Regions from separate parts of the Streptosporangium album genome, predicted to be linked through region 1. Evidence: riboswitches for the same ligand, from Rfam matches in the RefSeq annotation. Region 1 holds a riboswitch; each other region holds the start of a gene.
What was found. A riboswitch is a leader RNA that binds a small molecule or an ion and turns the genes downstream of it on or off. The one in region 1 is predicted to bind cyclic di-AMP.
Positions count from the first base shown of each region.

Region 2: another riboswitch for cyclic di-AMP. It lies ahead of FHR32_RS03570 (coiled-coil domain-containing protein); the one in region 1 lies ahead of FHR32_RS45925 (C40 family peptidase).
Region 3: another riboswitch for cyclic di-AMP. It lies ahead of FHR32_RS39225 (CHAP domain-containing protein); the one in region 1 lies ahead of FHR32_RS45925 (C40 family peptidase).
Region 4: another riboswitch for cyclic di-AMP. It lies ahead of FHR32_RS27425 (C40 family peptidase); the one in region 1 lies ahead of FHR32_RS45925 (C40 family peptidase).

Region 1 covers NZ_JACHJU010000001.1:2,642,131-2,647,675, forward strand. The annotation lists gene FHR32_RS46655 (RDD family protein) at 1-414, opposite strand, end outside; gene FHR32_RS12485 (amino-acid N-acetyltransferase) at 535-1,179, opposite strand; cyclic di-AMP (ydaO/yuaA leader) riboswitch at 1,516-1,665, shown strand; gene FHR32_RS45925 (C40 family peptidase) at 1,671-2,717, shown strand; gene FHR32_RS12495 (helix-turn-helix domain-containing protein) at 2,739-2,987, opposite strand; gene FHR32_RS12500 (TetR/AcrR family transcriptional regulator) at 3,157-3,783, shown strand; gene lysX (bifunctional lysylphosphatidylglycerol synthetase/lysine--tRNA ligase LysX) at 3,924-5,426, opposite strand; gene FHR32_RS12510 (type III pantothenate kinase) at 5,451-5,545, opposite strand, start outside.
Region 2 covers NZ_JACHJU010000001.1:771,386-776,930, forward strand. The annotation lists gene FHR32_RS03550 (TIGR03086 family metal-binding protein) at 1-186, shown strand, start outside; gene FHR32_RS47770 (50S ribosomal protein bL37) at 183-563, opposite strand; gene FHR32_RS03555 (HD domain-containing protein) at 444-1,079, shown strand; gene FHR32_RS03560 (DeoR/GlpR family DNA-binding transcription regulator) at 1,125-1,925, shown strand; gene galT (galactose-1-phosphate uridylyltransferase) at 1,922-3,001, shown strand; cyclic di-AMP (ydaO/yuaA leader) riboswitch at 3,073-3,208, shown strand; gene FHR32_RS03570 (coiled-coil domain-containing protein) at 3,250-4,185, shown strand; gene FHR32_RS03575 (DinB family protein) at 4,249-4,755, shown strand; gene FHR32_RS03580 (MarR family winged helix-turn-helix transcriptional regulator) at 4,742-5,272, opposite strand; gene FHR32_RS03585 (M50 family metallopeptidase) at 5,330-5,545, opposite strand, start outside.
Region 3 covers NZ_JACHJU010000006.1:90,596-96,140, reverse strand. The annotation lists gene FHR32_RS39240 (hypothetical protein) at 1-390, opposite strand, end outside; gene FHR32_RS39235 (oxidoreductase) at 542-1,414, shown strand; gene FHR32_RS39230 (TetR/AcrR family transcriptional regulator) at 1,430-2,008, shown strand; cyclic di-AMP (ydaO/yuaA leader) riboswitch at 2,379-2,515, shown strand; gene FHR32_RS39225 (CHAP domain-containing protein) at 2,535-3,239, shown strand; gene FHR32_RS39220 (ABC transporter substrate-binding protein) at 3,691-5,043, shown strand; gene FHR32_RS39215 (carbohydrate ABC transporter permease) at 5,126-5,545, shown strand, end outside.
Region 4 covers NZ_JACHJU010000002.1:787,053-792,597, forward strand. The annotation lists gene FHR32_RS27410 (M48 family metalloprotease) at 48-338, opposite strand; gene FHR32_RS47370 (M48 family metalloprotease) at 392-544, opposite strand; gene FHR32_RS27420 (hypothetical protein) at 502-828, opposite strand; gene FHR32_RS46155 (hypothetical protein) at 825-953, opposite strand; cyclic di-AMP (ydaO/yuaA leader) riboswitch at 1,606-1,764, shown strand; gene FHR32_RS27425 (C40 family peptidase) at 1,871-2,404, shown strand; gene FHR32_RS27430 (hypothetical protein) at 2,482-3,267, shown strand; gene FHR32_RS27435 (M48 family metallopeptidase) at 3,264-4,541, shown strand; gene FHR32_RS27440 (glycosyltransferase family 4 protein) at 4,538-5,545, shown strand, end outside.

The sequences.
Region 1 (5,545 bases):
CTGGCCATAGGACTGCTCCTGGGCGGGCTGCCCGTAGGGAGACTGCTGGCCGTAGCCCGGCTGGCCGTAGGGGCCCGTCCCAGGCTGCTGCTGGCCGTAGCCCGGCTGGGCGGGCTGCTGGCCGTAGGGGGACTGCTCCTGAGCCGGCTGCTGGCCGTACGGCTGCTGCTGGCCGTACCCCGGCTGCTGTCCGTACCCCGGCTGCTGGCCGTACTGCTGCTGCCCGTACCCCGGCTGGGCCTGTCCCGGACCGGTGTGCGGCTGTGACGCCTCCGCTCGGTATCCCACAATCGTTACATCGGGGTCGTGTTCGTCATGGTCTCGGCCCCCACTGTGCTGCCCGTACTCCGGCTGTCCCGACGGTGTGCGATCGCGGTCGGGATCATCCTGGTACGGCGGCTGTCCGATGCTCACCGCGTCACCTCACTTCGACTGCGCATGTGGCATATGTGAGACGCACATGCTTGCTGCAGCACAAGGTATCGACATAGGTATCAACAGTCATCTTTCCGATCAGTAACCGCCACGGCAATGTCAGCGCTGGTCCTCGGTCAGGTGGAGCAGCATCCGGGTGTTTCCCAGGGTGTTCGGCTTGACATGCTCCAGGTCGAGAAACTCCGCGACACCCTCGTCATAGGAGGCGAGAAGCTCGGCGTAGACCTCCGGGGAGACGGGTGTGCCCTGGATCTCCCGGAATCCGTGCCGGGCGAAGAATCCGACCTCGAAGGTGAGGCAGAAGACCCTGCGCAGCCCGAGCTCGCCGGCGGTGCGGATGAGTTCCGAGACGATCCGGTTGCCGATGCCCAGCCCCCGGCAGCCGGGGTCGACGGCGACGGTGCGGATCTCCGCGAGGTCCTCCCAGAGCACGTGGAGCGCCCCGCAGCCCACCACGGCACCCGTCTGCTCGGCGACCCAGAACTCCTGGACGTCCTCGTACAGGGTGACCGTGGCCTTCTCCAGGAGGCGGCGGCCGGCGCCCCCGTAGGTGTCGACGAGCCGCCGGATGACACGCACGTCCCGGGTGCGGGCGCGCCGCACCCGGACCGTGGCCTCGTCGGCCTCGGCCTCCCGGTGGTCCCGCTCGGGGTCTGCACTTCCGCCCCCGGGCCCGGCCTCCTGACCTGCTTTCCCGGTGCCGTGTACGGCCTGCGTAGGGGAGTGCTCCGCAACCTGCTCCATGACCGATCAGCGTACGTCCTCAACTCTCTCGAGTTACGGCTCACCCTTAACTCCCACCTCGCAGACACCAGATGGCCTGCGGTGGCTCAGTGGCCACGCCGGGCCGGCTGCCTCGGCAAGAGTCGGAATCCGCCTTTCACGGGGCTCTGGACCTGCGAAGACTTCCGTCATGAGCACTCAAAAGACGGATAAAACCAGCGTAATGCGCATGTTGATCATGAAGATGTGTGATCTCGCCGTGACGTGCCAGTTGTGAAACCTCTACCGAGTTTGTAGTTCTGGTTGAGCATGAACCTCCAATTGCACTAATGTCCGTGCTCGATGTCAGCAGGGTAAAGAGCTGACCCGCCGAATCCCCGGAACCGGGGAACCGGGGACCCACCCTCCACGTCCCTGGGGTGAATCCGAGGTGCCACCGGCACCTCGGTAGGGCTGCCTCCGGCCCGAACCCGTCAGCTAACCCGGTAGGCGGCCGAGAGAGGAGCCTGTTGGTGAAGCGCACGCGCAACCCTGAGGGAAAGCGCGAGGGTAGACATGCCCGCCGGGAACACGTCTCACGTGGACTCACCTGCCGGATGGCGGTCATCGGGCTGGCCTTCGCCTCCCTGACCCTCGGCACCCCTCTGGTCGCGGCCACCGCCGACCCGCAGCCCAACCTGAAGGAACTCGCCAAGCAGGCCGAGAAGCTGCACACCGAGATCGAGACGCTGAGCGAGCAGTACAACGGCGGGCGCGTCAAGCTCAAGCAGGCCCAGCGCGCCGCGGAGACGGCCAAGAAGACCCTCGCCGGCAGCGAGTCCGAGCTCGCCTCCCGCCGCACCAAGGCCACCCTCCTGGCGCAGCGCTCCTACATGTCGGGCGGGCTGGGCTCGGCTCTCGCCTTCACCCAGTCGAACGATCCCGACGCCTTCCTCGACCGGGCCACCACGAGCTACGCCCTCCAGCAGCAACAGAGCGAGGAGGTCGCCCAGGTCGCCCAGGCGATCAAGAACGCTGAGCGGGCCCAGGCCAGCGCCAAGGCCCGGACCGCCGAGGTGAAGGGACTCCTCGAGGAGATCGGCACCAAGCGCACCAAGATCGAACGTCTGGTCGCCAAGGTCGAGAGCAACCTGTTCAGCGAGGTGCGCAGCCGGGCCAAGACCACCATAGGCAGCAGGGTGCGGATCAGCGTGCCGATCGTCGGCAGCGGCAAGGCCGCCGAGGCCGCCCGCTGGGCGCTCACCCAGCAGCTCAAGCCGTACGTCTGGGGCGCCGAGGGGCCCGGCTCCTTCGACTGCTCCGGCCTGGTCATGTGGGCCTACCAGAAGGTCGGCATCAGCCTGCCTCACTACACCGGTGACCAGTGGACCGCGGGCACCCACGTGTCCAGAGACCAGCTGCGCCCCGGCGATCTGGTCTTCTTCTACAGCGACCTGCACCACGTCGGGATCTACATCGGCGCGGGCATGATGGTCCACGCCCCGCAGACCGGTGACGTCATCCACATCGCCTCGATCGACAACCGCCCCTTCGCCGGCGGCGTGCGGATCGCGGACTGAGGCGGGCGACCGGGACAGGACCTAGATCAGTCGGCGGCGAGCGGCCCAGGCCACGGCCTCGATCGCCGTGGCCACGCCGATGCGGTCGCAGATCCCGCGGAGCCTGCGCCGGACGGTCCGGCCACTGATGTCGAGACGACGCCCCACCCGGTCCACGGTGACGCCCTTGGCAAGTTCTGCCAGGAGCACGAGATCTTCGTCACTGAGACCGATCTCGCCCGCGCCCAGGAGTCTGTCGTCGCGACGGGAATCCACTTCCGGATATGCCATCTAGAGTCGCTCCCCCCGCTCTGAAACTCAGGCGTGAGTATGTTGGAATCAATGCCGCCCGTCAGGAACGGTAAACGCCTTGTTCAAAGGTCGTCAAGTTCTCTTCTCCATAGAGGTGGCGGACGCTATTGACATAGCGGCCGCTACGTGAAGTACTCATGATATGTCGGTGCCTTTGCGGTTAAGCCGGAGCGAAGCCAAGGCACGCACCCGCAAGCGTCTGTTGTCCGCAGCGGCCGAAGTCTTCGCAGAACAAGGTTTCGCCGGCGCCTCCGTCGACGAGATCGCCTTCAGGGCCGGCCACACGGTCGGTGCCCTCTACTCCCATTTCGCCGGAAAGAACGAGCTCTTCCTCACGCTCTTTGACGAGCGGGTCTCCCACCCCCTTGACCACGTCGGGGAAATCGCCTCCCAATGGGAGGGAGACGAGACCACCTTTGCGGCATTTGGGGCATATCTGGCTGGAGTGGCTGATCATCACACGGTACGGAGCACGCTGGAAATGGAGTTTCTGCGCTATGCGCTGACCCGGCCGGAATTACTCGACCGTCTGGCCGCCCGCTGGTGGGCTCCCCGTGCGGCGGTCGCCCGCCTGGTGGCCCCGCACTGCGGGGGACACGATCCCGCCCTCGTGGCGACCGCGATCATCGGACTCTTCGAGGGGCTCGTCATGCAGCGCCGCGTCGACCGCGCCGCAGTGCCGCCCCAGCTGTTCACCGAGTCACTGCGCTGGCTGATGGCAGGGCTCGCCCGCACTCCCGTGAGACCGGCGGACCCGTTGCCGGAACCGCGCTGAGTCCGGACGGGGTTCCCGATGCCGACTTACCCCGGCTGGGCCCGCAGGCCGTACGGGCCCAGCCGGGCGCAGGCCCTCGCGACGGCGCCGGGTCTGGCCCCGGCACCGCCCGCATGGGGAACGGTCACGCCCCGCCCGGCTCAGCCTGCTGGCTTGACCAGGGGGAACAGGATCGTTTCGCGGATGTTTCTGCCGGTGAAGGCCATGACGAGACGGTCCACACCGAGCCCCATGCCACCGGTGGGCGGCATGGCATATTCCAGGGCGGTGAGGAAGTCCTCGTCAAGCTGCATGGCCTCGGGGTCGCCCCCGGCGGCGAGCAGGGACTGCTCGGTGAGGCGGCGGCGCTGCTCGACCGGGTCGACCAGCTCCGAGTAGGCGGTGCCGAGTTCGGTGCCGAACCCGATCAGGTCCCACTTCTCGGTGAGGAGCGGATTGTCGCGGTGCTGGCGGGTCAGCGGGGAGGTCTCCAGCGGGTAGTCCATGACGAACGTGGGCTGGATGAGGGTGTGCTCGACGAGTTCCTCGAAGATCTCCTGAACGAGCTTGCCCTGGCCCCACTTCGGGTCCCAGTGGATGTCGTGCGTGTCCGCGTGCTTGCGGACCTGCTCCAGCGGCGTCTCGGTGGTGATCTCCTGCCCCAGGGCCTCCGACACCGCTCCGTAGAGGGTGATCCTCGGCCACTCGGGCAGGCCCAGGTCGATCTCCTGACCCTCGTGGGTCACCACGGAGTGGCCGAGGGCGGCCACGACCGCGCTCTGGATCATCCGCTGGGTCAGGTCGGCCATGTCGTTGTAGTCGAGATACGTCCCGTAGGCCTCGAGCATGGTGAACTCGGGGTTGTGGGTGGCGTCCGCGCCCTCGTTGCGGAAGTTGCGGTTGATCTCGAAGACCTTCTCGATCCCGCCCACCACGAGCCGCTTGAGGTAGAGCTCGATCGCGATGCGGAGGTAGAGCTCCATGCTGTAGGCGTTGATGTGGGTCTTGAACGGCCGGGCCGTCGCACCGCCGTGGATCGGCTGGAGCATCGGCGTCTCGACCTCGAGGTAGCCCTCGCCGTGCCAGAAGTCACGCATCGCCCGCACGACGGCGCTACGGGTGTAGGCCATCTTCCGCGCCTCGTCGTTGACGATGAGGTCCAGGTAACGCTGGCGGACCCGCGCCTCGGGGTCGGTGAGCCCGGCGTGCTTCTCCGGCAGCGGGCGCAGGCACTTTGAAGTGATCGCCCAGCGGTCGGCGAGGATGGACAGCTCACCACGGCGGGAGGTGATGACCTCGCCCTCGATGCCGACGTGGTCACCGAGGTCGACGTCGCGCTTCCAGGCGGCCAGGGAGTCTTCCCCCACCTTGTCCAGCGAGATCATGACCTGGAGGTCGGCGGAGCCGTCACGGATGGTGGCGAAGCAGAGTTTGCCCCCGGTCCGGGAGAGCATGACCCGCCCAGTAACGCCCACTTTGTCGCCGGTCGCGGTGTCTACGGGGAGATCGGCATATTTTTCACGGATCTCGGCGTTGGTCGCGGTGCGCGGAAAATTCACCGGGTAGGGGTCGACGCCTTCGGAGCGGAGGCGGTCGAGCTTCTCCCGGCGCACGCGCATCTGCTCGGGCAGATCCTCGGCTGGGTTCGTCACTTCATCGGTCACAGGCCAAGGTTACCGATGTCTGTGCTAGGCGGTGTTGCGGTGATAGATCAGCCGGAGCCCGATCAGCGTGAGCCACGGCTCGTGCATGTCGATCGAGCGCGCCTCGCTGACCACCAGCG
Region 2 (5,545 bases), 1.9 Mb from region 1:
CTCGCCCGGGCCATCGGCGCCGACGAGCGGCTCGACCCCGAGCTGGTCGAGGCCTGCGCGATCTGGTCCGCCTACGCCAAGGAGGGAGGCGACCGCCAGGCCGCGGCCGCGGGAGAGCACCGGCAGGCGGCCTCGGACGCCGACCCCCAGGCCAGACTGCTCGCCTCGTGGGGCCGTCGCGGCTAGCGAGCCGTCGGCCTCCTGCCGTGGTTGGCCTTCCGCTTCCTGCGTGCCCGGCTCTTACGCGCCCGTCTGCCCATGCCGACCGCCCTTTCTCCCAGGGTCCCGGCCTTCACATTCCTCCTCGCGCGCCCGCCGTACAAGACCTGATGGACGGCCGTGCGACGGTGGTCACGTCCGCGCCGGCCCTCCGGCCCACCCGTCCCCCGCCGGCCTCGCGGGGCGGCGGGCACTGTCGCCCGGCACGGTTCTAGGGTTCCCGCATGAACGCGAAACTGATGGACCGCTGGCGCACCCTGGCAGGGCCCGGAGCGGAGGATCTCGGCCGGGAACTGATCGCCCGGTACGGCGAGCCGCAGCGCAGGTATCACACCGCAGGCCATCTGGAGGCCGTGCTGGCTCACATCGACACGCTGGCGGCGAACGCGGCGGACCCCGACCTCGTACGGCTCGCGGCCTGGTTCCACGACGCCGTCTACGATCCGCGGCGTGGCGACAACGAGGAGCGCAGCGCCCGACTGGCGGAGCGTGCGCTGCCCGAGATGGGACTGCCCGCCGACGCGGTGGCCACGGTGGCCCGGCTGGTCAGGCTCACCGCCACTCACGATCCCGCCCCCGGGGACGCGGACGGCGCCGTACTGTGCGACGCCGACCTGGCGATCCTGGCCACGCCGCCGGAGATCTACGCGGACTACGCGGCGGCCGTACGGCAGGAGTACTCCTTCGTCCCGGACGACGCGTTCCGGGACGGCCGGACGGCTGTGCTGCGCTCGCTGCTCGACCGGCCGGCGATCTTCCGGATCGCCGATCTGGAGGCGCCTGCCAGGGCGAACATCCACGCCGAGCTTGAACGGCTGCGAAACGGTTATTCACCAGGATCAAACACCGATCACCGGTAAGGACTGTGATAATTTGGTGAAATCTGTTTGATTAGGGAGTGGTCAATGCTCGCCCAGCAGCGGCAGCAGGCGATTCTGGACCGGGTGCGCAGCAGTGGCGGGGTCAGGGTCGCCGACCTCGTACGCGAGTTCGGCGTGTCCGACATGACGATCCGCAGAGACCTCGAAGTGCTGGCCGAGCGCGGACAGGTGGCGAAGGTGCACGGCGGAGCCACCGCTGCCGGACCCGGCTCGACCGAGGAGCCGGGGTTCGCCGTCAAGTCGATGCGCCAGCAACCGGAGAAGGAGGCGATCGCCCGGCACGCCGCCCGGCTCGTCCGGCCCGGCACGGCGATCGCGCTGTCAGCGGGGACGACCACCTGGACGCTCGCCCACTTCCTGGTCGACGTGCCCGATCTGACCGTGATCACCAACTCGATCTGGATCGCCGACGTCTTCCACCGCTCGCCCCGCGCCGACCGCACCGTCGTGCTGACCGGCGGTGTCCGCACGCCCTCCGACGCGCTGGTCGGCCCGGTCGCCGTGGCGGCGATCCGCAGGCTCCACGTGGACACCCTGTTCCTCGGCGTGCACGGGATGAGCGCCCGTGCCGGGTTCACCACCCCCAACCTGCTGGAGGCGGAGACCGACCACGAACTGGTCGCCTCCGCGCACCGCCTGGTGGTGCTCACCGACCACACCAAGTGGGGGACGATCGGGATCAGCACGATCGCCGAGCTGGCCCAGGCCCACGTGGTGATCACCGACTCCGGCCTGCCGGACGAGGCCCGTGACGAGCTCGCCGCCCAGGTGGGAGAGCTGATCATTACCCAGCCGCAGCCGGAGAGCGAGGCCATCACCCGATGAAGCGCACGATCACCCACCTGGCGGACGGCCGGGAGCTGTTCTACTTCGACCGCGACGACGCCGCCGACCGCGGTGCGATCGACGGACGCGACCTGCCGTCCCGTCCTCCGGCCTCCGAGCTGCGCTACGACCCGCTCACCGAGGAGTGGATCGCGGTGGCCGGTCACCGCCAGGGCCGCACCTTCCTCCCGCCGGCGAGCGAGTGCCCACTCTGCCCGTCAACTCCCGGCCACCCGACCGAGATCCCCTCGGGGGCCTACGAGGTGGCGGTCTTCGAGAACCGCTTCCCCTCCTTCTCCTCCCAGACGGGCGACTACAGCCAGGTCGGAGGGTTGAGCGAGGTCCGCCCGGGGGTCGGCCGGTGCGAGGTGGTCTGCTTCACCTCCGACCACGACTCGTCCTTCTCCCGCCTCTCCGCCGACCAGGTCGACCTGGTCATGGAGGCCTGGATCGACCGGACGGCGGAGCTGTCCGCGACCCCCGGCGTGGAGCAGGTGTTCTGCTTCGAGAACCGGGGAGCGGAGATCGGCATCACCCTGACCCACCCCCATGGCCAGATCTACGCCTACCCCTACGTGACTCCGCGCACCCGGCTCTCCCTCGGCGCGGCCGAGCGACACCGGGAGCGGACGGGCGGCAACCTGTTCGCCGACGTACTCGCCGCCGAGCGCGAGGCGGAGGTCCGGGTGGTGGCGTCGAACGAGCACTGGACGGCCTTCGTCCCCGCCGCGGCACGCTGGCCCGTGGAGGTTCACCTCTACCCCCACCGGCAGATCCCGGACCTGTGCGCGCTGGAGGCCGCCGAGCGGGCGGCGTTCGGCCCGCTCTACACGGACGTGCTCCGCCGGCTGGACGGACTGTTCGGTGTGGCCATGCCGTACGTCGCGGCCTGGCAGCAGGCGCCGGCGAATGTCGGCCGCGACCTTTCCTACGCGCATCTGGAGCTGTTCAGCATCCGCCGGGCGCCCGACAAGCTGAAGTATCTCGCCGGATCGGAGGCCGCCATGGGGGCCTTCGTGAACGACGTCCTGCCCGAGGAGACGGCACGGCTCCTCAGGTCCGTTGTCACGGAATGATCACTTATTGATCTCAGATTAGGGTCGCATTACCTAGCGTTTACCACTACTATCCTCACCCATCGGAGCTTGTGTCCGATATGCCTAATTCCGGGCGCGTCGCCCGGGAGCCGGGGAACCACCGCACCTGGGGTGAACCACTTCGGTGGAAGGGCCTCCTCCAGCCCGAACCCGTCAGCTAACCCGGCAGGCGCGAGGAGAGGAGAGTCGTGGCGGCTCCATCCCCCACGTTCCGTCGCCATGCGGCTTTGACCGTTTCCCTGATTCTGGCCCTCACGTTCAACCTGGGCACCGCGACCGCGGGCAACGCGGAGCCCCGGCCGGACGAGTCCAAGCTCCGCGCCGAGCTGGTGACACTGAACAAGAAGGTCGACAAACTCATCGAGGCCTACGCGGCCAAACGTGAATCCCTCAAGAAGGCACAAGAGGCCGAGGTGACGGCCAAGGCGGACCTGCGCAGAGCCGAGGAGTCCTACGCCGAAGCCAGCCGGCAGGTCGAATCCATCGCCCAGCTCCGCTACCAGAGCAACACGGGCGACCTGCCCTCACTGCTGTTCTCCGCCGACCTGGGCGGCTCTGTGATCATGGAACAGCTCACCGCTCAGCAGAGCACCTCCCTGCAGGCCTTCGCCCGGAGCCGGGATCTCAGGCAACAGGCGGCGGACAGGGCGGCCCGGCTCACCAAGGAGATCGCCGAGGAGACCCAGGCGGTGGAGGCCCAGCGCAAGGAGGCCGAGAAGGTGATCGGTGACATCGAGGAGAAGCTCGACACGCTCGTCCCCACGGGCTCCGGCCGCCGCGCCGACGGGAGCTGGGCCCCCCAGCTGCCCACGGGCGCCGACAACATCACCGACCGCACCCGGATCATGCGCGGAGCCGTACAGAAACGCTTCTCCCTCCCCTACGAGGTCGGCTGCTACCGTGCCGAGAACGACGGTGGCGAGCACCCGCTCGGGCGGGCCTGCGACTTCATGATGAGCACCGGCGGGTCGATGCCCTCCGCGGCCCATGTCACCCTCGGCGACGAGATCGCCGCCTGGGCCATCGAGAACAGGGCCACCCTCGGTGTCAAATACGTGATCTGGCGCCAGCGCATCAACTCAGGCTCCGGTTGGAGCTCCATGTCTGACCGCGGCGGTGTCACCGCCAATCACTTCGACCACGTCCACATCTCGATGCTCTGAGCCGGGCGCGTCCGATGAAAAAAGATGTGACAGTGGCCACGCGCGCGGTCATGATGGGGCCTCATGGCTGACAATCGCGTTGATCCCCCCTATGTCGCCGACGAACTCCCCATGTTGCGCTCATGGCTGGACTGGCATCGGGAGACCTTGGCCGTCAAGTGCGCCGGGCTGTCGGAGGAGCAGCTCCGGCTGCGCGCGGCCGGGCCGTCGACGCTCTCCTTGCTGGGACTGGTCCGCCATCTGACCGAGGTGGAACGCCACTGGTTCCGTAACATCCTCAACGGCGAGAACAGCCCGGGGATCTACTGGACCGACCAGGAGCCCGACGGCGACTTCGACCTGGTGGACACCGCCTCCGCCGGGGAGGCGTTCGCCCGCTGGCATACCGAGATCGCCCGCGCCCGCGAACTCTCCGCAGGACTGTCCCTTGAGACCGTGGGCAAGCAGCAGCGCAAGGGAGAGGACGTCTCGCTGCGCTGGATCTTCATCCACATGATCGAGGAGTATGCCCGGCACAACGGCCACGCCGACATCATCCGTGAGCAGATCGACGGCGTCACCGGGGAGTAGTGGATTCTCCGGCTCCCTCAACCGCCCCAGCGATCACCTGATCGAGGTCGGCCAGGTCCGCCGGGTGGGCCACGGCCGCTGCGGCGAAGCGGGTGAGCAGCCGGGCGAAGACCTCACGATCGGTCTCGTCCCAGTCGGCGATCAGGCCGTCCAGGTAGATACGCCGGTGGCGGACGACGACCTCCAGCACCCGGTGCCCCCGGCCGCTCAGCACCAGCCGGGCACGCCGGGCGTCCACTTCCGACTCCTCGCGCTCCACGAACCCCGCGCCGATGGCGTCGTTGACCAGCCTGCTGGCCGTGGACGGATCCACGTCCAGCTGCTCGGCGACGGCGCCGACGGTCACCTCGGACAGGTCGAGACTCAGCTTGTGCACGGCGTGGACGACCATCACGTTCGACAGCTGCACCGGCCTCTGCGGGTCCGTCGACCTGCGTGCGCGCAGTGGCCGCGCCCAGATGCGGCGCAACCGGAACAGCGCCACGTCGATCGCCGCTCCCGGCGTCCCGTCCCTCACGGAGCAACTCTACCGGCGCGGGACCCGCCTGCCCCGCGTCCGACGCGGCCCGGCGGATCAGCCGGTGAGACGGATGGGGTTCACCAGGTCGGCGTAGAGGAGCAGGCCGAACAGGATCATCATCGTGAAGGCCAGCGCGTAGGTCAGCGGGAGCACCTTGGCGATGTCCACGTGCGCCGGCTCCGGCCTGCGGGTGACACGGGCGAAGGCTCGCTTGATCCCCTCCCAGAGCCCACCGGCGACGTGGCCGCCGTCAAGCGGCAGCAGAGGGAT
Region 3 (5,545 bases), on a different contig from region 1:
GAGCAGTTCCAGGAGCCTGATGGTGGCCAGGCCGTCGTCGACGATCACGATCCGGCCGGGCAGGGCGGTGAGCCAGCCCGCCTGGACCTTTCCGGAGAAGGCGTCGCCGGCCGCCCAGGCCGCGCCCCGCCGGGGCCTGGGCATCTCGGGTTCGGGCGGTGCCATCTCCAGCCCCGGAGGAAGGTCCAGCCGGGAGATCTCCCGGCCGGTGACGGCGAGCGGGCGCAGCCCCGCACGGGGCACCACCCGGGCGTGGGCGCCGAGCAGCCCGGCGTGGCAGGCCTCCACGGCGCAGAGCATCTGCAGCGGTGACTCCACCCAGGCGACGGCCGAACTCTGCTCCCGCGCGTGGTCTCGACCGTCCTCCACGCCGGGCGATGACCCGTTCACGACCGCCTCACCGTAACCGGGACGGCTTACGCGCCCGGGAACTACGGGTGAACACGCGCGTACACCCGCTTGCGCGTCCGGTGCGGGACGGCCTACCGTAGTGTACGGAACGGTTTCGTACATCTAATCTCACGTCTCAGAGGAGCACGTCATGTGGACTCCGAACGACATCCCCGACCTGACCGGTTCCACCGCGGTGGTCACCGGCGCCGGCGGCGGCATCGGGATTCCCACCGCCCTGCAGCTGGCCGGGCACGGCGCCCGGGTCGTGATGGCCGTACGGGACCTCGTCAAGGGAGAGGCCGCCCGGGACGCGATCCGGTCGGAGGTCCCGGGCGCGCGGATCGAGCTGCGACGGCTCGACCTGGCCGACCTGAGCTCGGTGCGGGCGTTCGCCGCCGCCGTCGACGGGCCCGTCGACATATTGATCAACAATGCGGGAGTCGGCATGATCCCCCGGCGGACCACCGCCGACGGCTTCGAGATGCAGTTCGGCACCAACCACCTGGGGCACTTCGCCCTGACCGGGCTACTGCTGCCGCAACTCCTGGCCAGGCCGGGCGCCCGGGTCGTCACGGTCTCCAGTGACGCCCACAGCCTGGGAAAGATCGACTTCGACGACCTGGGCCTCGACCGTGGCTACGGGCGGTTCTCGGCCTACGGCAGATCGAAGCTCGCCAACCTGCTGTTCACGCTGGAACTGCAGCGCCGGGCGGAGGGACGGCTGCTCAGTGTGGCCACCCATCCCGGCGCCACCGCCACCGGCATCATGAAGCTGGGCGTGCTCACCGGACCGCTCAACGCCCTCATCCGGCTGGTGCTCAAGCCTCCGCACAAGGGCGCGGCCCCCTCCCTCTACGCCGCCACCTCTCCCCGCGTGACCGGAGGTCAGTTCATCGGTCCCGGCCTGAAGGCACTGACCCCCTCCCCCAGGGCGCTGGACGAGAGCGTGGCCCGGCGGCTGTGGGAGAGGTCGGAGGAGTTCACAGGCGTACGATTCGAGGCGATCACACAGCACTCGTAGCCCACCGGAGGCACCTTGCGTCTCGACCCCAGGCGAGAGCGGGCGATTCTCGACGCGACCATGGAGCTGCTCTCCGAGGTCGGGTTCGACCGCATGTCCGTCGACCAGATCGCCAAGCGCGCCAGCGCGAGCAAGGCCACGATCTACCGCCGCTGGCCGGGCAAGGAGGCCCTGGTGGTGGACCTGGTCTGCAACCATCTGGAGATCGACGTCACACCGCCGCCCGACACCGGGACGATGCGCGGTGACCTCGTGGCGGCGGTGGGCGGATTCTGCCGGACCATGGAGCAGAAGCACGGTCTGGTCTTCGGACTGCTCCCGGCCATGCTCACCACCCCCGAACTGGCGGCCGCCCTGCGCGAGAACGTGCCGCGCCCCGACATCACCGGCACCACCCCGCTGCTCGCCCGCGCCCGCGAGCGGGGCGAGCTGCGGGGGAAGGCGGATCCCGGCGAGATCAGGACGGTCACCGAGGCCCTGGTCTGGCACCGGCTGCTCATCAGCGGCAGGCCACTGGACGAGGCTTTCGTCGAGGACACGGTCGACAGGGTGCTGCTGCCGCTGATCCATGCCTGGGCCGAGGTCAAACCATGAGCGCGACGGGCGTTTTCGCAGGTGAAGAGGCCCTTATCTAAAAGATCTACGTTGATGGCGAAACTGCCGGGGGAGAGATTACGACAGGGCGGCCCCGCCGTGGCGCCGCCGCCCGGGAACGCCTTCCCCATAGGCGTTTCCAGCTCCGAGCGGGCGCCTGGCCCGGAGTCGTCGATCCTGACGGGACCCCAAAGCTTCCCCCTCGATTTCGGCGTATTCCCAAGTCAGGGCAATGTGCCCTACTTGTAATTGTTCGTCCCTTTCACGTAGTTTCGAGTCATTCCTGGTGAATGCCTCGGTCAACCAAGACCTACGCGGCCACCATCACATTGCCCGTCCGTGCTTCATCGGAGCGGATGACTCCGCCCCATGAGCACGGCCGCCGAATCCGCGGATCTCGCGGAACCGGGGAACCACTTTTCTTGGGGTGAATCGACGCCTTCGCGCCGTAGGGCACTTCCCAGCCCGAACCCGTCAGCTAACCCGGTAGGCGGCATGAGAAGCGAAGCAAGGAGTTCTCCCCCTCATGGCCACGAACCGCGTTACTCCCAGGTCACGTAACCTGGCCCACATTCTTCTCGGCGCGTCCATCCTCGTCGGTGGCGGCACCCTCGCGGCTCCCGCGGCCCTCGCGGAGACCGCCGGGCACAGCCCGCTCAGTGCTCCCTCGACGGAGGTCGTCAAGACCGCCAACGTCGCCAAGACCCCTCTCGAGCTCCAGGCCGAGCGCCTGCCCAAGGTCACCGCCTCGCAGGTCCTGGACATCGCCGCCCGCCAGATCGGCATCTCGGAGAACGCCCAGGGCGGCGGGACGAAGTTCCAGTCCTGGTACATGTCCTCCCCGCGAGCCAGGGAGACCCTCGCCCGCGACGGCGGCAACGTGGCCGACTACGCCAACGCCCCCTGGTGCGCGATGTTCGTCTCCTGGGTCGGCGATCAGGCCGGCATCCGGCCCACCATGGGCTGGGACGCCTACACCGTCGCCTACGCTCAGTGGTTCAAGGACAACGGCCACTGGGGTGACGTCGCCAAGCCCGGCGCCGTCGTGTTCTACGACTGGCAGGGCGGCAAGGACATCAGCGGGATCGACCACGTCGGCTTCGTGAAGAAGGACAACGGCGACGGCACGATCAGCACGATCGAGGGCAACACCGGCAACGGCAAGGTCGAGGCGCGCGTCCGGCCCAAGTCCCAGGTCGTCGGCTACGGCTACCCGGTCTACAGCGGCTGACCCACCGGCACCGCACACCACGGCCACCCGTCTCCGGACGGGCCGGCCCACCGGCACCGAAAGGGGCCCGGCTCATCTGAGCCGGGCCCCTTTCCGGCGTCCGGCCCGCCGCCTTCCGGGGGCCCGCCGCCCGCAGCCCCCGGATGCCCGCTTTCCCCGACGACGGCTCTGCCGTACGGAATGTCACGGTACGTCACTATGTGATGGGAGCGCTCCCAGGCGCCTCTCTGAGAGGTTTGCGAGGTATCAAGTCATTAATCCCCCACGAACAGGCCAGATGTAACGGTTGAGTTTCGGCATATTGACGCCTTGGTTGCCTATCGTCCACTCTTCGTGGGAGCGCTCCCAAAAAACGTTGAGGAACCTAACCCATCGCGCATCGTGTTTGTCGGGGACCGATGCGCGATGTCACCTCCCATCAATTCGGGCGACCACCTGAGAGGGGTCCGTAATGTTGAACACCAAGCGGCATGGCAAGCTCGCCGCGGTCGCGGTGATGGCGGCCACCGCCCTGGCGATCACTTCCTGCGGTTCGAACGAGCCCGCCAAGTCCGCGGCCGGCGGCGGCGCCTCCGCGCCCGCCGCCGAGCCGGTGACCATCACCGTGCACACCTTCGGCGGCGGCGCGAACTTCGGCTACAAGAAGGCCGTGGAGACGTGGAACGCGGCGCACCCGAACATCCAGGTCAAATACCAGAACCTGACCGACCGGTTCGAGGACGTCTACCTGCCCCAGCTCCTGCAGAAGCTGCAGGCCGGCAGCGGCACCGGGGACATCGTCGGCATCGACGAGGGCGCGATGGGCCTCATGAAGGCCCGCCCGCAGTTCTTCACGGACCTCGCCCAGTACGGGCTGGACAGCCGCAAGACCGACTTCCCCGCCGCGAAATGGGACAACGGCATCAACAAGGACGGCAAGCTCTTCGCCCTCGGCACCGACATCGGCGGCATGGGCATGTGCTACCGCAAGGACCTGCTCGAGAAGGCCGGCCTGCCGGGCGAACGCGACGAGGTCAGCAAACTCTGGCCGGACTGGGCCTCCTTCATGGAGATCGGCAAGAAGTTCCAGGCCGCCAACCCCGGCAAGGGCGCCCCGAAGTTCCTCGACGGACCCAACACCCTCTACAACGTGGTCCTGTCGCAGGAGGCGCCGAAGAACGGCAACATCGCCTACTTCGACACCGGCAACCAGCTCGTCATCGACAAGAACCCGGCCATCAAGACCTCGTTCGACACGGTGAAGTCCTACAGCGAGGCGGGCCTGACCGCCAAGCTCGCCTCCTTCACCCCGGAGTGGAACGCGGCGATCAAGAAGGGCGGCTTCGCCGTCATGGGCTGCCCGGCCTGGATGCTCGGCGTCATCTCCGGCAACGCCGGTGACGAGGGCAAGGGCAAGTGGGATGTGGCGGGGGTCCCCGGCGGCGCCGGCAACTGGGGCGGCTCCTACCTGGCGGTCCCCGCACAGAGCAAGCACCCGAAGGAGGCCGCCGAGGTCCTGAACTACCTCACCGGCAAGGAGGGCCACGTCGCGGCCTTCCAGGAGGCCGGCGCCTTCCCGAGCTCCCTGTCCGGACAGCAGGACCCGGCGGTGGCCGACATGAAGAACGGGTTCTTCAGCGACGCGCCCACCGGCAAGATCTTCAGCGACTCGGTCAAGGACCTGCTGCCCGTCTTCCTGGGTGAGAAGCACGCCCAGGTGAAGACCGCGGCGGAGAAGGTCCTCGAGGGCATGGACAAGGGCTCCATCCCCTACGGGGAGGCCTGGACCAGGTTCATCGAGGCCGGCACCAAGGCAGCGGGCTGATCCCCATCCCGTCCCGCACGGGCCCGGCGGCGGCTGTCCCCCCGCCGGGCCCGTCGACTGCCCTCCGCTGAAAGGCTGACCGATGACCCTGAACGTCGACACCCCCGCTCCGGCGCGGAGGCCCGGCCCTCGCCGGACCGCCGGGCACCGGAGTCCGGGACGGGGCGGCAGAGGATTCGCCAGGTTCGACCTCCGGGCGACCCCCTACTTCCTCGTCTCGCCGTACTTCCTGCTATTTGCGATCTTCGGTGTCTTCCCGCTCGGCTACACCCTCTGGGTGTCCCTGTACGACTGGGAACTCGCCGGCGACAAGACCTTCCTCGGACTCGACAACTACATCAACCTGATCACCGACGGGGCGTTCTGGAACGCGGTGGTCAACACCCTCGGGATGTTCGTCATCTCGACGATCCCGCAGCTCGTCCTCGCCCTCATCATCGCCAACGCGCTCAACAAGCGCATCCGCGGCCGGCTCTTCTTCCGCCTCGGCGTCCTGCTCCCG
Region 4 (5,545 bases), on a different contig from region 1:
CTGTTCCGGGAGGCCGAGGCTCCTCTGCAGACCCCCGCGGTTCCCCGTCAGACGCGCCAGACGGTGATGCAGAGCAGGGGCGCCACCAGTACGGCAAGGGGCCCGCTGAGCAGGATGCCGGCTGTCGAATAGGCGGCGGCAGGTGCCCAGTCCGACCGCTTGTCCCGCTGGTCGAGAAGGCGTTCCACCCGGTGGACGACCGCCTTGTCCGCCAGGGCCGGCGTCCCGCCTCCGCCGGGCCGGCCGCGGGGGTGGCCCATCCGCACCAGGGCGCGAGCCAGCGACAGCTCGCCGTGGGCGCGGCGGGCCTGGTCGTCTGCCGGCATCTCCAGCAACACCGGGACGACCTCGCGGGCCGTCCGAGCTGCGCTCAGCCAGGGAAACGCCTGGCTCAGCGCGATGAACGGCAGCAGGATGAGGTCATGGCGGCCTCGTGCGTGCGCTCGTGCCTGATCACGGCCTGCAGTTCTCGCGGGCTCAGTAGGTCCAGCGTCCCCTGGCTCAGCACGATGCGGGCATGTCGTCCTGGGACGCAGTACGCCACGGGCTCTTCACTCGGCAGGACGTAGGCGTCGTGGAGGAAGGAGTGATCTGCCAGACCAGCGTGTGCATGCCGTGCGGGAAGAGCACGGCCAGCGGCGCGGCTGCGGCCACCAGGCCCACTCCGACCGCTCCCAGCCCGCCGGACAGGCCGATGGCCTGCCAGAGGACGAGCGCGGCACGGGGACACCGATGAGTCCACGGTGCGGCGGCCAAGTGTTCGGCCACCCGTCCGCCGAGCACGACGGGCGTCAGCGAGATCCCCGCGGAGATCAACCAGAGGATCACGGAGCAACTCCGTCTCGCCCCTCGAGCGCGTCCCGAAGGGCCGCGGCCACCTCGGGCGACACCGTGCCGACGAAACGGTTCACCGCCGCTTCGAGATCGCCGGCTTCGTCGAGGGCGGCACGCATGGTCTCGGCGACGAATCTTCTGGTACGTCACCCTGCACAACCTCGCCCGGCGCCACCTGCCCGTCCCCGCCGGTGTGCGCCGCGCGATCGGGGCGGTCATCGGCTACCACGCGGTCGCCCTCACCATCTGGTCCCTTGGCGTCATCACCCTGATCGGCATCCGGTTCTGGTCGTACTGGACCACCTTGGTGTGACCATTCCCGTCCGTCATGCTCGATCTTCCGGGAAGCGATGAAGGCCGCAACGCTCGCCGGCCCGTCGCTTCCCTGCCCCCTGGCCGGTGCCGGAGGTTCGGCGGCGACTTCGCGGCGATCTAGACGTATAGGACGGCCGTTCCGCGGGCCGGAGAGAAAGAGATCAAACCTGATGTGACAAATGTTACAGGAGTGGCGTTTTTTGGATCATGATCCGTGGAATGTGACGAGGGTCATATCCGGATGAGGGAACCGCATATCACGCAATGATCACGAGGTGGGGAAGAGCTTTATCGATCTCCGTATTCATGGCATTGCTTTGCCGAAATATGGTGTTCGAGGTAGCTTCTGGCGTCGCGGTGACACGCCATGTCACCGCATTGCGCGCCTGCTCCCCGGAGCAGGCGTTCCGTTAGAAATCCAACCGGCCGTCGCTCCCCCGAGGGGTTGATCCCCGTCGCGGCGGCCTGCCGAATCCGTGCAGCCAGGAGGCGCGGAACCGGGGACCCATGGGCCCTCAGAGGAGGGCCAGGGGTGAATCGGCATATGTCATGCCGTAGGGCGACTTCCCTGCCCGAATCCGTCAGCTAACCCGGTAGGCATCAGTGGAAGTCCCAAGGAGAAATCCTGTCTACCACCCTGCGTAACCCCCGTCTGTCGCGCCTTGCCCGCCTTTCCCTGGGCGGTGCCGTACTCACTCTGACCGCTTCCTCGGGAGCGGTCGTGCTGGGATCCACGACGGCACAGGCGACGGCCGACACCGGGCCCACTCTCCAGGTCAGAAGCACCGACTCTCAGGTTGAGAGGACGGTTCAGGCCCCCGCCGCCGCGGCGCGGAGCAGCGCCAAGAAGGCGAAGGCCAAGAAGACCACGTTGAGCAGAGCCGCACTGCAGAAGGTGAAGGCCGGTAAGGCGGTCTCGGCGGCCAGGAAGCAGATCGGCGATCCGTACCGGTGGGGAGCCTCCGGTCCCGGCGCGTTCGACTGCTCCGGGCTCGTCCAGTACGCGTGGCGCAAGGCCGGTGTGACCCTCCCCAGGATCACGACCAGCCAGTACCGCGCCGTCAGGAAGAAGGTCTCGTGGAGCCGTCTGCGCCCCGGTGACCTGATGTTCTTCTACGGCAAGGGCCACGTGGGCATGTACGTCGGCAAGGGCAAGATGGTGCACTCGCCGAGCAGCGGCAAGACGGTCCGGTCCGTGAGCCTGAAGGGGTACTACAAGTCCTCCTTCGCCGGAGCGGTCCGCCCCGGCGGCTGACCGAGGGAATCCGGCCCCGTCCGTCCTCCCGGGGACGGACGGGGCCGCTCCATGTCCGTCAAGTAGCATCGGCTCATATGTCCGTCCCGAGAGGGCGCCGCGCCGTGCTCACCGGGATGCTGGCGCTGATGAGCGCAGGCCTGGTCACCGGGGCGGAGCCGCCTTCGGGGGAGACGCGCGGCCCGTGGCCCGGCGCCGCCACCGTGGTCCGCGGTGAGGACTCCGTCGTGATCGGCCACCATGTCCCGCCCGCGCGCCTGCGCGACCTGGCCTCCAGAGCCGACCGCGCCCGCCGGGCCGTCGGGCGGATCTGGGGACCGGTCCGGGCCGTGATCCTCTTCCCCGCCACCGACGCGGAGGCGGCGGCGCTCGCGGGCGCCGGAAGCACCCGTGGCCTGGCCGCGATGGCCACCTCCGACCGGGTGATCGTCCTGCCGTCGGGCTACGCGAGGCTCAACGAGACGGGGCGGGACGTGGTGATCGCTCACGAGCTCACGCACCTGGCCACCGGGGCGACCCGGGGCGGCCGGGTGCCGATGTGGCTGTCGGAGGGGTTCGCCGACTACGTGGGATACCGCGACTCCGGGATCGGGGTCCGCGAGGCCGCCGCCGAACTCGCCCAGGAGGTGCGCGCGGGCCTGCTGCCCACCCGGCTGCCCGTGGCCGCCGACTTCGCCCCCGGCGCCCCGAGGCTGGCACAGGCCTACGAGGAGGCGTGGCTCGCCTGCCGCTACATCGCGGAGCGCTTCGGTGAGAAGGCACTGGTGAGGCTCTACGGTAGCGATGTCGGCAGCGCGCTGGGCCTGTCGCAGGCGGAGCTCACCGCCGCGTGGCGTGATCACCTCCGGAGGGAACTGGAATGACGCGAACCATGACGGAGGCGCGCCCGGATATCCGGGCGGCGGGGTGGGCGCTGGCCGCCCTCGGCGTGGTCACGCTGGCGGTCGTGGCGTTCACCACGCCCTGGCGGGTCCTGCCCGCCACAGCCCCGCCTCTCGTCCCGGACCCGGCCCGTGACTTCACCCCCGGCCAGGTCGCCCGCGCCGACACCTTCGACGCCGCGGTCAGCGCGCCCGCCTACCTCTCGCTCGGCCTGACCCTGGTGGTGGCCGGGATCCTGGTGGGCACCCCGCTGGGCGCGTGGCTCGTCGGCCGGCTGAGGGGCCCGTGGTGGCTGAGGGCGTTGCTGGGCGTCCTCGTCATCTCGGTGGCGGTGGCGGTCCTGCGCTGGCCCCTGGGAATGTGGTCGGAGACCCAGCTGCGCGCGTTCGGCCTGTCCACCCAGGACTGGCTGTCCTGGACCGCCGACCGGATCAAGAACATCGGCATCGGGACCGCGCTGACCGCGATCATGGTGCTCGCGGTGGTCGCGCTGGCACGCCGCTACCGGCGCTGGTGGATCCCCGCGGCGATCGGCGCGTTCACGCTGACCGTGGTCGTCTCCTTCGCCTACCCGGTGGTGGTCGAACCGATCTTCAACGACTTCACGCCGATGCCCGCCGGGCAGCTCCGCGACGACCTGCTCACCATGGCCGCCCGCGACGGGGTGCCCGTCGAGGATGTCCTGGTGGCCGACGCCTCCCGGCGGACCACCGCGCTCAACGCCTACGTCTCCGGGTTCGGCGCGACCCGCAGGATCGTGGTCTACGACACGCTGCTCCGGGCGCCCAGGGACGAGGTCGAGCTGGTGGTCGCGCACGAGCTGGGCCACGCCAAGGCCGGTGACGTGCTGTACGGCACGCTCGTCGGCGGCCTGGGCGCGGCCTGCGGGGCGTGCCTGCTCTACCTGCTGACGTCCTGGAGGCCGCTACGGCGGCGCACCGGCTCCGACTCGGCGGCCGATCCGAAGGCGGTGGGACTGCTCATGGGACTGCTCAGCCTGGTCACGTTCTTGTCCGGCCCCGCGCAGAACCTGGTGAGCAGGCAGATCGAGGCCCGCGCCGACGTGCACGCGCTGGACCTGACCAGGGCCCCGGCCGTGTTCGTCTCCATGCAGAAGCGGCTGTCGGTGACCAACATCTCGGACCTGACGCCGGACGCCCTCGAATACGTCCTCTACGGCTCGCATCCCACGGCGCCCGAGCGCATCGCCATGGCGCGTTCGTGGGCTCGGCTGAACGGCATCCGGGAGCCGTGAGCCGGGCGCTGATCGTCACCAACGACTTCCCGCCCCGGGCCGGCGGCATCCAGTCGTTCGTGCACGGTCTCGCCGCCTGCCGCCCGCCGGGCTCGGTGGTCGTCTACGCCCCGCGGTGGACTGGCTGCGACGGCTTCGACGCCCGCCAGCCGTACCCCGTCGTGCGGCATCCCACCTCGCTGATGCTGCCCACGCGCGCGGTCGCCCGCCGGGCCGTGGAACTGGTCGCCGAGTTCGCGTGCGAGACGGTGGTGTTCGGGGCGGCGGCCCCGCTCGGCCTGCTCGCCCCCGCGATGCGCGCCGCCGGGGTACGGCACATCGTCATGATCACCCACGGCCACGAGGCGTCCTGGACGCAGATCCCGCTCGCCCGCCCCCTGCTGGCCAGGATCGGCGGCCACGCCGACGTGGTCACCTACCTGGGGGAGTACACCCGGCAGAGGCTGGCCCGCGTCATCCCCGCGGGCAAGCTGGTACGGCTCGCGCCGGGCGTCGACACCGGCGTGTTCCGTCCGGACGCCGACGGCAAGGAGGTACGCGCGGCGCTGGGGCTGGGGGACCGGCCGGTCGTGGTCTGCCTGTCCCGGCTGGTCCCGCGCAAAGGACAGGACGTCCTGCTGCGGGCCTGGCCCCGCGTGCTGCGCGCGGTGCCGGAGGCCGTGCTGCTGATCGTCGGCGGCGGGCCGTACCGCAGGACCCTGGAGCGGCTGGCCCGGCCGGTGGCGGACTCGGTGAGGATCATCGGACCGGTGCCGCCGGCGGCGCTGCCGGCCCACCTCGCCGCCGGCGACGTGTTCGCCATGCCCTGCCGTACCAGGTTCGGCGGCATCGACGTGGAAGGGCTCGGCATCGTCTATCTGGAGGCCTCCGCCAGCGGGCTGCCCGTGGTGGCGGGCGCGTCGGGCGGGGCTCCCGACGCGGTGCTGCAGGGGGAGACCGGCCTGGTCGTGGACGGGACCTCCCCGGCCGAGGTGGCCGGGGCCCTCGTCGGACTCCTGCGGGCC